One region of the Arthrobacter sp. MP_M4 genome, then DNA from elsewhere that is predicted to be linked to it. Evidence: riboswitches for the same ligand, from Rfam matches in the RefSeq annotation. Region 1 holds a riboswitch; the other holds the start of a gene.
The links. A riboswitch is a leader RNA that binds a small molecule or an ion and turns the genes downstream of it on or off. The one in region 1 is predicted to bind cyclic di-AMP.
Positions count from the first base shown of each region.

Region 2: linked by a shared signal. The riboswitch ahead of RCH15_RS18100 (C40 family peptidase) and the one ahead of RCH15_RS11600 (NlpC/P60 family protein) in region 1 are both predicted to bind cyclic di-AMP.

Region 1 is NZ_JAXCHX010000014.1:21,000-26,709, forward strand. Features, by position in the region: gene RCH15_RS11590 (metal-dependent transcriptional regulator) at 1-88, shown strand, start outside; cyclic di-AMP (ydaO/yuaA leader) riboswitch at 229-444, shown strand; gene RCH15_RS11595 (M23 family metallopeptidase) at 449-1,270, shown strand; cyclic di-AMP (ydaO/yuaA leader) riboswitch at 1,418-1,577, shown strand; gene RCH15_RS11600 (NlpC/P60 family protein) at 1,887-2,741, shown strand; gene RCH15_RS11605 (HNH endonuclease) at 2,959-3,459, shown strand; gene mobA (molybdenum cofactor guanylyltransferase) at 3,519-4,238, shown strand; gene RCH15_RS11615 (DUF6457 domain-containing protein) at 4,222-4,509, shown strand; gene RCH15_RS11620 (molybdopterin molybdotransferase MoeA) at 4,506-5,710, shown strand, end outside.
Region 2 is NZ_JAXCHX010000039.1:539-6,248, reverse strand. Features, by position in the region: gene RCH15_RS18130 (copper resistance CopC family protein) at 1-346, shown strand, start outside; gene RCH15_RS18125 (copper chaperone PCu(A)C) at 400-1,008, shown strand; gene RCH15_RS18120 (Dyp-type peroxidase) at 1,008-2,285, shown strand; gene RCH15_RS18115 (hypothetical protein) at 2,578-2,874, shown strand; gene RCH15_RS18110 (hypothetical protein) at 3,258-3,548, shown strand; gene RCH15_RS18105 (hypothetical protein) at 3,636-3,875, shown strand; cyclic di-AMP (ydaO/yuaA leader) riboswitch at 4,012-4,164, shown strand; gene RCH15_RS18100 (C40 family peptidase) at 4,168-5,028, shown strand; gene RCH15_RS18095 (hypothetical protein) at 5,226-5,384, shown strand; gene RCH15_RS19155 (universal stress protein) at 5,496-5,710, shown strand, end outside.

The DNA.
Region 1 (5,710 bases):
CATTTCCGTGCGCGTGCCGGACATCGAAGGTGCGCTGGAACTTCCTCCCGAGGTCGCCGCCCACGTTTTCGTTACCGTCGGGTCATAACCGCCGCCCTCAAGCTCGCGGACGCCCAAAGGTGGCGCACAAGATGGATAACGGATTTATCTCTGGACAGCTTCATCGCCTATAGTTGAAAACAAGCACCGATACCAAACCGTTATCTGATCCGACGCCGAGCTCTGCCAGCGGACCAGTTGCAGTATCACTTTCTGGCAGGGGCGGGGGAACCACTTTTTGGCTGTTCAGCGGCCTCGGGGTGAAGTCCGTCAGCGGCAATCACGTGTAACCAGAGGACTCCGCTGGAGCCCTCTGTGTCTGCGTGCTTGCTACGGCGGACCGGGTCTTTGATCTCTCTGACCCGAATCCGACAGCTAACTCCGCAGGCTCTCCAGAGAGGATTCGTCTTTGACCACCCAAACCGCAAGGGGCCGCCGCCGCGCGACCGGCGCCGCTCCGGAGCCGCGCCCGGCCCTTGCTGCCCCCGCCGACCACCCGCGTGAAACGCACCGAGACGATCGCCGGGTCCGCCGCAGCGCGTTCCGCCAGGTAACGGACTTGGCCGCCGCCAGCGGCGTCGGCCAGAAGGCCGGGATTGCGCTGGCCGCCACGGGATTAATACTCACGGTGATGGCCCCGGCGGCCGCACCCGTGATGGCCATAGACACCGGCACCGTGTCCGATGCCGTCCCCGCCGCGGTCCAGCCCGCCATCACGGCCGCAGACGCAAAGATCGACTTCAACCGCAGCGCTGTCACCACCCAGAGCGATCCGGACGGGAAGCTCAAGCAACTGCTGAGCGCCCAGTCGGTCGGCTCCATCACCCGCGCAGCGTCAACAGGCGTGCTCGGCGCGCCCTTGGACGATTTGAAAACCGCGTCGCCGTTCGGCTACCGCGTCAGCCCGATCACCGGCGGCTCCGGCGAGTTCCACCGCGGCCAGGACTACGCGGCCCAATGTGGCACGGCCGTCCACGCCGCGGCAAGCGGCACCGTGACCTTCACGGGCTGGCATCCCTACGGTGGCGGAAACCGGGTGGTGGTCGATCACGGTAATGGCCTGGAGACCACGTACAACCACCTGTCCTCCGCCAGCGTCAAGGTGGGCCAGACACTCGCCCGCGGCGATGTCCTGGCGCTGAGCGGCACCACCGGTGCCTCCACCGGTTGCCACCTCCACTTCGAAGTCATGGTCAACGGCGAAGTCGTTGACCCGACCGGATGGCTGTAGAAATCTGATGGGGTGCTCTCAAATTCTGGGAACACGCCGTGACCCGAATGTGACATTCGGTCCGCACTGCTGTACCGTTTGACCTACGCCAACTTTTCCGAAGTTGGCGCTCTTGAGTGGATTGCCTAGCTCTGCCACCGCTCAAGGTCCGTTCGCATGACATCGTCTGGCAGGGGCGGGGGAACCAATTTTGGTCTTCGCAAGAAGACCTTGGGGTTAAGTCGTAAAGCTTCCTACGGAAGCCGAGCGGCCGGGTGACTCCCATCCGAATCCGACAGCTCACCTCGCAGGCATTGGGAGAGGCTACTTTCGTGTCTTCACGCCACAATGCTGCGCTTTATCGCGCTTGCGCGGCTCCTACGAGCCCGCTGGAATCCAACGTTTGTGCCGCCCTTGCCGGCGCCCGAACCGGACTCCGCACTGCCGACTCAATCTCTGCTGAGTCCGGCCCGCAGGCTATGCACCTGCAAGCAGTTCCCGCTTTTGGCGCGTCTTCGCAGTACACCCTTCGCTAAGTAACCCATTTCGGGGCGATCCGGCGTACCCCCAAGATGCCGGAGCGTCCTCAGCCTGCGCCCAAAAAGCGCAGACCCAGGATCACGAAAGAGAGAACTTAATGACTATTCGTGCAAACGCACGGCACCGCGCCGAGGTCACCAAGACCAACTCGCTGGCCGTTATTGCCAAGACCGTCGGCGGCAACGCCGGTGGCATGGGCCGCCAGGCCGCAGTTATCGCCGCAGCGTCGGGCCTTGTCCTGACCAGCGGTATCGCAGCCAACGCTGCTGAGACCAATGTCCAGCGCGAGTCCACGTCGGCTTCCACTCTCGACGTTCAGTCGGCCGCCCCGGCGACCATTTCCGCTGCTTCCACCATCGCGATCTCCTACGAGAAGCCGGCGGTCACCACCTCGCCGGCTCCGGTCGTCGAGGCACCGAAGCCCGTCGTGAAGGTCCAGGAAGTCCCCGCTGCCACGGTTGCCCCCGTCGCAGCCGCCCCCGCTGCCACGGTTGCCCCCGTCGCAGCCGCCCCCGCCGCCAAGGCTGCCCCCGCGGCCAAAGCTGCCCCCGCCGCTACCCGCACCGCAGCAGCTGCCACGGCAGCGGCACCGGCCGCCACCCGCGCACCGGCCGCCGCCAGCGGCAAGGGCGCCACAATCGCAGCCGCTGCCTACGCCCAGCTCGGCGTTGGCCAGGATTGCACCGCACTTGCCACGAACGCGCTGGCCGCTGCGGGTATCAACTACCACGGCTGGCCGGCAGGTTACCTGTCCCTCGGCCGCACGGTAAGCGCTGCGGAGGCACAGCCGGGCGACCTCGCCTACTACCAGAACGGTGGCTCCGGCATGGCCCACATCGCTGTCTACGTCGGTAATGGCCGGGCAGTTCACGGCGGCTGGAACGGTGGAACCACCTCCCTGCAGAGCGTCAACGTCGGCTCCGGCCCGGTGTTCATCCGCGTCGGCGGCTAAGTCGCGCTGAAGCAACGCACAGGACCCTTGCCATTGTGGCGGGGGTCTTTTGCGTTGCCTTGAACAATCCAGCCTTCGAGCGGGTCGCTGACGGGAAAAAAATTCGGCGAATTGCCATGTCCGTGTTTACTCTTATTTAGTCGATCCATAGCCCGACCATGCAGAGGGCAGCCGGCCCTCGTGCCCCTGGCGGGTGCGGCCGTGAAGAGGTATGCGGATGCGCACTCTTGTGCTGAATGCTGGATATGAACCGCTGGCGGTTGTAACCTTCCGCCGGGCACTGGTCCTTGTGCTGACGGGTAAGGCCAGTGTTGTCGCGGAAGGGGAGGATCCCGTCGTCGGGCCGCAGGACGTCCTGGGTCGGCCTTCAGTGATCCTCCTTCATCGCTACATCAGGCCCCGGTACAACACCACGACGGCGGTGAGCCGCCGGGGAGTGCTGCGCCGGGACGGTCACCGCTGCGCGTACTGCGGCAAAGCCGCCCACACCATCGACCACGTCCAGCCCAAATCACGGGGTGGGGCGGACTCGTGGGAAAACCTCGTCGCTGCGTGCCTGCGGTGCAACAACGCCAAGGGCGACCACACTCCGGCGGAAATGGGGTGGAAGCTCAGCTTCTGCCCCGCGCCCCCCAGGGGCACCACCTGGCAGATCAAGGAGCTGGAGAAGCCGACGCCCGCATGGGACCCGTTCCTACTGCCGGAATCCGCCGCCTGACTCCGGCGCGTACCTCCGCGGTCCGGGCCGCCAGGCCGAGACCGCGCTAGGCTGGACCGGTGGAATTCGATGCTGTCATTCTCTCCGGGGGCCGGTCATCCCGGCTGGGAGGCGTTCCCAAATCCGGGCTGACCCACGGCGGCGCCACCCTCCTGGAGCTGGCGTTGCGGACGGCGCGCGGTGCCCTGGCCATTGCCGTGGTCGGGCCAGACCCCGGCATGCTGCCGGTCGGTGTGCTGAGCTGCCGCGAAGATCCACCCTTCGCAGGTCCCGCCGCGGCCGTCGCCGCCGGGCTCGACGCCCTGGAACGCCATCATGGCCAGGGTCCCCGGGAGAGCGGGGCGGACCCCTACACCCTTGTCCTCGCCGTCGACATGCCCCGGGCGGAGTCCGCCGTCCAATCGCTGCTGGCCGCGGCCGCGGAGGCGGCTGGCGGGGACGGGCTGGTGGCGGTGTCGGCGGACGGACGCCGACAGCCGTTGGCAGGGCTATATAGCACGGCTGCGCTACAACGGGCGGTGGCCGGTGCCCGGCAACGCGGCGCGCTGGAGAACGCCTCCATATTCGGCCTTCTTGCTAGGCTGGACGTGCGCGACGTCAACGTTCCGGACGGGTCCACCGATGATGTGGATACATGGGACGATGCCGCCGCCTTAGGGGTGTGCGGCCCGCCCGGAAGGCAGGGCCGCGGCGGCATCGGCCGTTCCGTTCCAGGCGCCCGGCCCGGGACTCCCCAGCTGAACTCGACCTTGGAGGCAAACGGTGAAAAGCCAGGATGAAACATTGGAAGACTGGTGCCGCGCTTTGCTTCAGGCCCTGGAACTGGACAACGTCGAAGTCGACGTCAATGAGGTCCTTTCCCTGGCAGGAGTGGCAGCGCACTCGATAGTGCGCCCGGCTGCCCCTCTGACGACTTTCATCGCCGGCTTCGCCGCCGGCCTTGCCTCCGGCTCCGGCCAGGCGAGCGATGCCGTCTCGATGCAGGCCGCCATGGCCGTGGCCCGCCGGCTTGCCAAGGACTACGCAGCCACCGAAGCCCCGGGAGCATGACAGCTGCACCTCCAATCAGCGGTGCGGCTGCCCGGCCGGCAAGCGGTCCGTCGGCGGTGCCAGGTGACACCGAACCCACAGCGCACCGGCACCTCGCGCACACCTGGCTCGAAGCCTGGCAGCTCGCCTTCGACTGCGCCACGCCCATTCCCGCCGCGCCCGTCGTCCTCCGCGCCGCTTTGGGGCGCGTCCTCGCCGCCGACGTGGAAGCGCTCGTCGACATGCCGCATTACGCTTCCTCCGCCATGGATGGATGGTCGGTCAACGGCAGCGGACCCTGGATCCTCGCAGAACCCGGCCAGCGGTTGGCTCCCCACCAGGCCAGCCCGATTGTCACCGGCGGGCTGATCCCCGTCGGGGCGAAGGCCGTGCTGCGCAGCGAAAGCGGCCTGATTGCCGCCGACGAGGACGGGTTGCCCGTCCTAAAGCTCGCTGGCGCTGCCAAGCCCGGCGAGCCCCGAAACGGCGAACACATTCGAAAAGCCGCGGAGGAAGCCGCCGCCGGCGACGTGCTGATTAGGAGCGGGGTCCGGCTCAACCCGGCGCACGTGGCCCTCGCCGCCCTGGCCGGCCACGACACGGTCCCGGTCCTGGGCAAACCCGTGGTCCGGCTGGTGTTGACCGGGTCCGAGGTGGTTTCGGCGGGAATTCCGCAGCCGGGCCAGGTGCGCGACACCTTCGGTCCCCAGCTAGGGGCGGTGGTGGAAATGCTCGGCGGCACCTGTGCGGGCGAAGCGAAAATTGGCGACAGCTACGCAGCATGGCTCTCTGCCCTGGCGGACACCGACCCGGCGGAGGATAGCGGAGAGTTTCCCGGCGGGTCCGGCGCTGAGCCGTTGCCCGCCGACGTCGTCATCACCACGGGCGGCACCGGACTGTCCGGAACTGACCACCTGCGGCGTTCGGTGGCCGAGCTCGGCGGCCGCCTGCTGATCGATGGCATCGCCATGCGCCCTGGCCACCCTGCCGTGTTGGCTGAACTGCCGGACGGCAGGTTCATCATCGGATTGCCGGGCAACCCGCTCGCAGCCATGATGGCCCTGTCAACTATCGGTGCACCGCTCCTGGCCGCGCTGGGGCACCGGCCCCCGCCGCACGTCACGGATGTCACGTGCGGCTCCCTGATCGGCCCCCTTCCCGGCCGGACCCGGTTAATGCCGTTCCGGCTTGTCTACGGGATGGCCTCACCGGCGCAACATAC
Region 2 (5,710 bases), on a different contig from region 1:
GGTCAGCGGCGCCGCGGTACTCAGCCGGGAAACGCTGACCCAGGCGCTTCCGGAACTTCCCGACGGCGGCTACCAGGTCAGCTGGCGGGTGGTCTCCGCAGACGGTCACCCGATCAGTGGCGGCTACCGGTTCCACGTCGGCAATCCTGCCGCCGCTGCGCCCGCAGCCTCCGCCAACCCCACGGCCACTGCTGAACCAAACGCGGCAGCCGGCACCGGGGACGGCGCCGGTGTGCCCGGCTGGCTGCCGGCGGCCGGAATCACGGCCGCCGCAGGTCTCGGCATCTATCTGGTCATTGCAGGCCTCCGGCGCATCAAGCGCAACACACAGTCCCCCCGCGAATAACACTTTCCGGACCGGCCCTCCGCGGCCGCCCGCCACGATTCAGGAGCACCATCATGTCCAAGAAGCTCATGTACCCCGCCCTTTCCGTTCTCGCCGCCGCGTCCCTGGCCCTCAGCGGCTGTTCGCCCTCAGCCGCAACCCCGGTACCGTCCGCGTCTGCTGCCGTCGCCACCCCGGCCAGTGCCTCCGCCGCGCTGGCGGTCAACCAGCCATGGGTCAAAGCCGCCGCTTCCGGCATGACCGGCGGTTTCGGGGTCATCAAAAACACCTCCGACGCGGACATCACCGTGACCGGCGCCTCGACCCCCGCGGCCCGGATGGTCGAACTGCACGAAACCGTCGCGGGACCCGACGGCGCCATGCAGATGCGGTCCAAAGAGGGCGGCTTTGTCATCCCGGCCGGCGGCGAACTGATACTGGAGCCGGGCGCCAGCCACCTGATGCTGATGGGGCTAACCGCGCCCATCGTGGCCGGTTCCGACGTCACGTTCACGTTGGAGCTGGCGGGCGGCGGCAGTTTCGAATTCACCACGGTGGCGAAGGACTTCAGCGGCGCCAACGAGAATTATGTCGATGAAGGGGGCGCCGGCAGGTCGCATGGCCAGCCGTCCGGCGCCGCCGGCAGCGCAACCCCTTCCGCACCGTCGCCGACCTCAAAGTAATGGCCGGGTATAAGCAGCCCGCAGGCTCCTTCGCGGGCAGTGACGGGCCGGGCGTCCCGAGGAAGCTCCCACGGCGCGGACTGCTCTTCGGCGGCGCCGCCGCTGGGCTCGGGGCGCTGACCGCGGCCGGCGCCCAGCTCGCCGGGGCGGGCGTTCAGCGGGCGGCGACTACTGCACCGGTTGACTCCGCGGAGAGCGTCCACGGCAGCGGCGTGATTCCGTTTCACGGCGACCGCCAGGCGGGTATTACGACGGCGGCGCAGGCCCACGGTGTTTTTGTCGCCCTGGATTTGCGGCCCGGAACGACGCGAGCGGACGTCAGGTCGCTCTTGCGGCTGCTCAGTGACGATGCCGCGGACCTCTGCGCGGGAAGACCGGCACTGGCTGACACCGAGGGTGACCTTGCCCGGGTGCCGGCCCGGCTGACGGTCACGTTCGGCGTCGGCCCCGGCCTGGTGGCCGCAGTGGACCCCGCACAGGCACCGGAGTGGCTGAAACCGCTGCCGGCCTTCAGCATCGACCGGCTGCAGCCCGGGTTCTCCGACGGTGATCTGCTGCTCCAGGTCTGCGCGGATGATCCGTTGACCGTGGCGCATGCCCAACGGATGCTGCTGAAGGACAGCCGGAGCTTCGCGACCGTCCGCTGGGTTCAGGCCGGCTTCCGGCGTTCCTATGGCAGCGAAAAATCCGGGACCACCATGCGGAACCTCTTCGGCCAGGTGGACGGGACCGCAAACCCGGCCCCGGACAGCACGGACTACGAGCAGGTGGTCTGGGGCGGCGGAGACATTCCCTCGTGGATTAAGAACGGCACGTCGGTGGTTGTCCGCCGGATCGCGATGAACCTGGACAAGTGGGACGAAGCGGACCGCATCGGCCGGGAGGAATCCGTAGGCCGCCGGCTGTCCAACGGCGCGCCCCTGACCGGGACGCACGAGCACGACGAGCCGGACTTCGCGGCCGTGTCCAAGCTCGGGTTCCCGGTGATCTCGGAAGTCTCGCACCTGCGCCGGGCCCGGCCTGCGGACGGTTCCCAGCGGATCTTTCGCCGGGCCTACAACTACGATGCCGCTCCAGGCGCCGGAGGGGTCTCCGACTCGGGACTGATATTCGTGTCCTACCAGGCCGACGTCGACAAGCAGTTCACGCCGATCCAGCGCCGGCTCGATCAAATGGACATGCTCAATCAATGGACGACGCCGGTCGGCTCGGCTGTGTTCGCCATCCCGCCGGGGTGCCGTGACGGCGGATTCGTCGGTGACGTCCTGTTCGCCTGATCCGCACCAACGCGGATCATTTGGCGCCCATCCCACCGCACCGGAGATACGCCAAATGATCCCGCGTTGGGACGATGGAGGACGGCACCGGGGACTGCCAGAATCCGCGCTTTCATGACAAACCCCGTCACCCTCTCAATATCCGCGCACGTCACCGCGAACACCGCGCATTATGGTGGCGTTGAATCTCTCCCGAGGCTGGTGTGCCGGAGCGTCCCTGCGGGCTGGCTTTCACAGCCTCTCCACAGGCCTTGGATGTCCTGTTCCCATGTGCGGAGCGAAGGATCAGGGCATGAGCGCATGGAGAAATGCAATGGTTCCTGCCCTGGCAGCGGCCGCGGGCTTCCTCCTGGTCGCACCAGGCGTGGCTGGAATCGATGATATGGCCAACACCAAAATGCCTGCCCTGTCCACCGGAACTGTGCAGAGAACGACGATGACCACCATGCCGGGGCTGGAGCATATACTCCTGGCCGGTCTGAACCGGGGCGCACTTCCCGGTGGTTACCCCAACGATGAACCCAGGGAAGAGAGGTACGACGAGAACTATCTGGAAACGCTCCACTTCCAGCCACGCCCCCCGGCATGAGCGCAGGATCAACGGCACGCCATCGATACCGGAATGAGGAATTACTTAAAAGGTTCAAGAACTGCGGATGGTCCAGCGACTGAGCTGGCAGCTCACGGCCGCCCTTCCGCGAACCACCGTTGCCGATGGCCTCTTCAACGGCCCATTCAAGAGCTGCCAGCGACGAGCCTGACCCGTCGACCCCCACTACAACCCGGAAAACTGCCCCTGCCACCATCGTGCCTCCCAATATGGACAACCGACGCGTACGGAGAACGCGCTTCTTCGTTACGACGTCGTGCCGCGGGGCCCACGATCCTCCCGCCGGGCAAGGGAATCAAGAGAATGACCCGGCCCATGAAGAAAGCGCCGAAAGACGTGTCCTTCGGCGCCATCATCGTCCCGTGCGGTACTCCACGCCCACACAGTTCGGCGGGGAAGCGGCACTTGTCCTCCTCGATTCCGACGCCAGGAAGGACACGAAAGACCGGATCAGCATCACTGTTGCCACGGCGTTCTCGACCGCGGACGGGGACCTCCTATGGGGACCGACAGAGGTCCCGGGCCCCTCTCCCGGCAACGGACTGATCTTCGCCAACACTCCCAACGCGCTTTCCCTTGCCGGGTCCGGGACGAAGGCCCGGTACGAGGGCGCTCACGGACCGTCAACCGGGTGCGTGATCATTCTGGAATGAACCGACCCTGCCGGGACAGCCGTTAATGTCATTCCCGATCCCACCACCGGCCCGCCACTGGGCAAAGTCGACGGAACACCAACAGGCATGGCCACCGTGGATGACTCCACCCACACAGTGTTTCTGATTTCGCAGCGGCCGGGAATGGCCTACGCGGATGTCAACGGCACAGGCGCCAGGGTCCAACTCGATTCCGGCGCCAGCTCAACCTCGGGCGATTATGTCCTTCCCGTGGCCATGCCCCCCGACGGGACCGCCTTGTTCCCCACCGACCAGCCCGGCACCTATGCGGTAGGGGTCCCCCGCGAAACGTCGAATACCGGATAGAAATCCCTTCGGCCCCCTAGACGCAACGATACAGTCTAAATGTTTATACATTTGTGATTTTGCGTGTAGATTAGGGCGGTGCCGCCCACTGGGCGCGGCACACTCGGCTTGTTACCTAACCCTGCCGCCCGCCGAGGTCCCTACACCACATAGCTCCGGCAGGGGCGGGGGAACCAAATATGGATTCTCAATGAATCCTTGGGGTTAAGCCGCCGGCACTAACGTCCGGTGGCCGGGTGACTCCCATCCGCATCCGACAGCTCACCTCGCAGGTATCGGGAGAGGTTAAGCAATGTCAAACAACAATACCCACGGCCGCCACAGAGCCACCACCGGCAGCAGACTGTCCACCATTTCTCGAAGCGTCTCCACCCACAGGGGCAGGGTCGGCCGCCAGGCCGTCCTGGTCGCCGTGGGATCCGGGCTCGTGCTGAGCATGGCCGCCCCTGCCCAGGCAGGAGCCACCGCATCCGACCCGCAGAGTGGAACTGCACCGGGGGCTGTCTCCTCCTCGGCAGTCATTCCTGGCCAGGCGGCCGCCCGGGGTGCGTCCGTCCACACCGTCAACGCCGGGGAGACCCTCAGCCGGATTGGGGCGCTGAACGGAGTCTCCCTGGACGCGATCCTGTCGCTGAACGGACTTCAAATGTCTTCCATCATCTATCCGGGAGATGTCATAACGCTTTCCGGGGCAGCAGGCACCCCGGGCGTGGAATCGGCAGCTGTTCCGGCACCGATCGCCCCTGCAGCATCCGCCGGTGAAACGTACCAGCCTTCGGCGGTGGTGCCGGCGAGCTCCGACGGCGGCCAGAAGGCACCGTCTCCGATCAACCAGACGGTCCTCAACTCAGCTCTCGCCCAGACCGGCGCCACCCAGGACTGCACGGTTCTGGGAGAAGTGGCTCTGCGAGCGGCAGGAATTCAAGGTGTCGGCGATGAATCCCCCGAGTCTTTGATGGCCTACGCCACTCCCGTATCGACGCCTGAACCCGGCGACTTTATCTACTATGCCGACGGCGGAATGGGATTCTCACATAACGCGATCTACCTCGGCAACGGACAAGCAATGCACAGCGGATGGAACGGCAACCAGACCGTCATCTTTGACGTGAACGTCGGCTCCGGCCCCGCCTACTACAGGGTGAACGCCTAGCAGTTGAAGACCGGGGTGCCTGGCCACGCCCGTGGCCGGGCACCGCGGGTACACGGCCCTGAAAAACCAGGCCAGACACCACGTGCAAGTTCTGAAAGTTCAATGAGGCGGTTTTCGCCGTAGCCACCGAAGGCGGCCATGCCGATGTCCGGCGGGAGGGCCTGCTGCAGACCGCAGAAGACGCCGGCGTTCCGGACATGACTCAGTTCGAAGCGGACCTGGACTACACGGAGTCGCATCAGGCCGTAGCCAAAGATGCGCAGAAGGCCGGATCTTTGGGCGCCACGGCAACATCCACAAGCCTGATCAATGACACACTCCCGGAGGGTGCGCAGCCCATGGCCTCCCTGGAATAGGCCGACGAAGCAGCACTCCCCTTGGCTCCAGAATCTCCTGCTCAAATCAATGGCAAGCACCCCCGGCTCCCGGGCGACAGCCTCACCCTGACAGGCACTCCGGCCTAGGAAATCACAGAAACCTCACGCGGTGCCCCACTCCTGGTCATCGGAACACGCGGTCTGAGTGGCATACCCGGCTACCTTCGTGGCTCAGCAAGCCAGGCCGTCCGGGAAAGCACATCCACGACGGTCCTGGTAGTACCTTCCCGCGACCCGCACAGAAACTCAGCTGAAGCGTCGACAACCAATCCACGGGCTCCCGGTGGCCTGCGCGGGATCCAGCG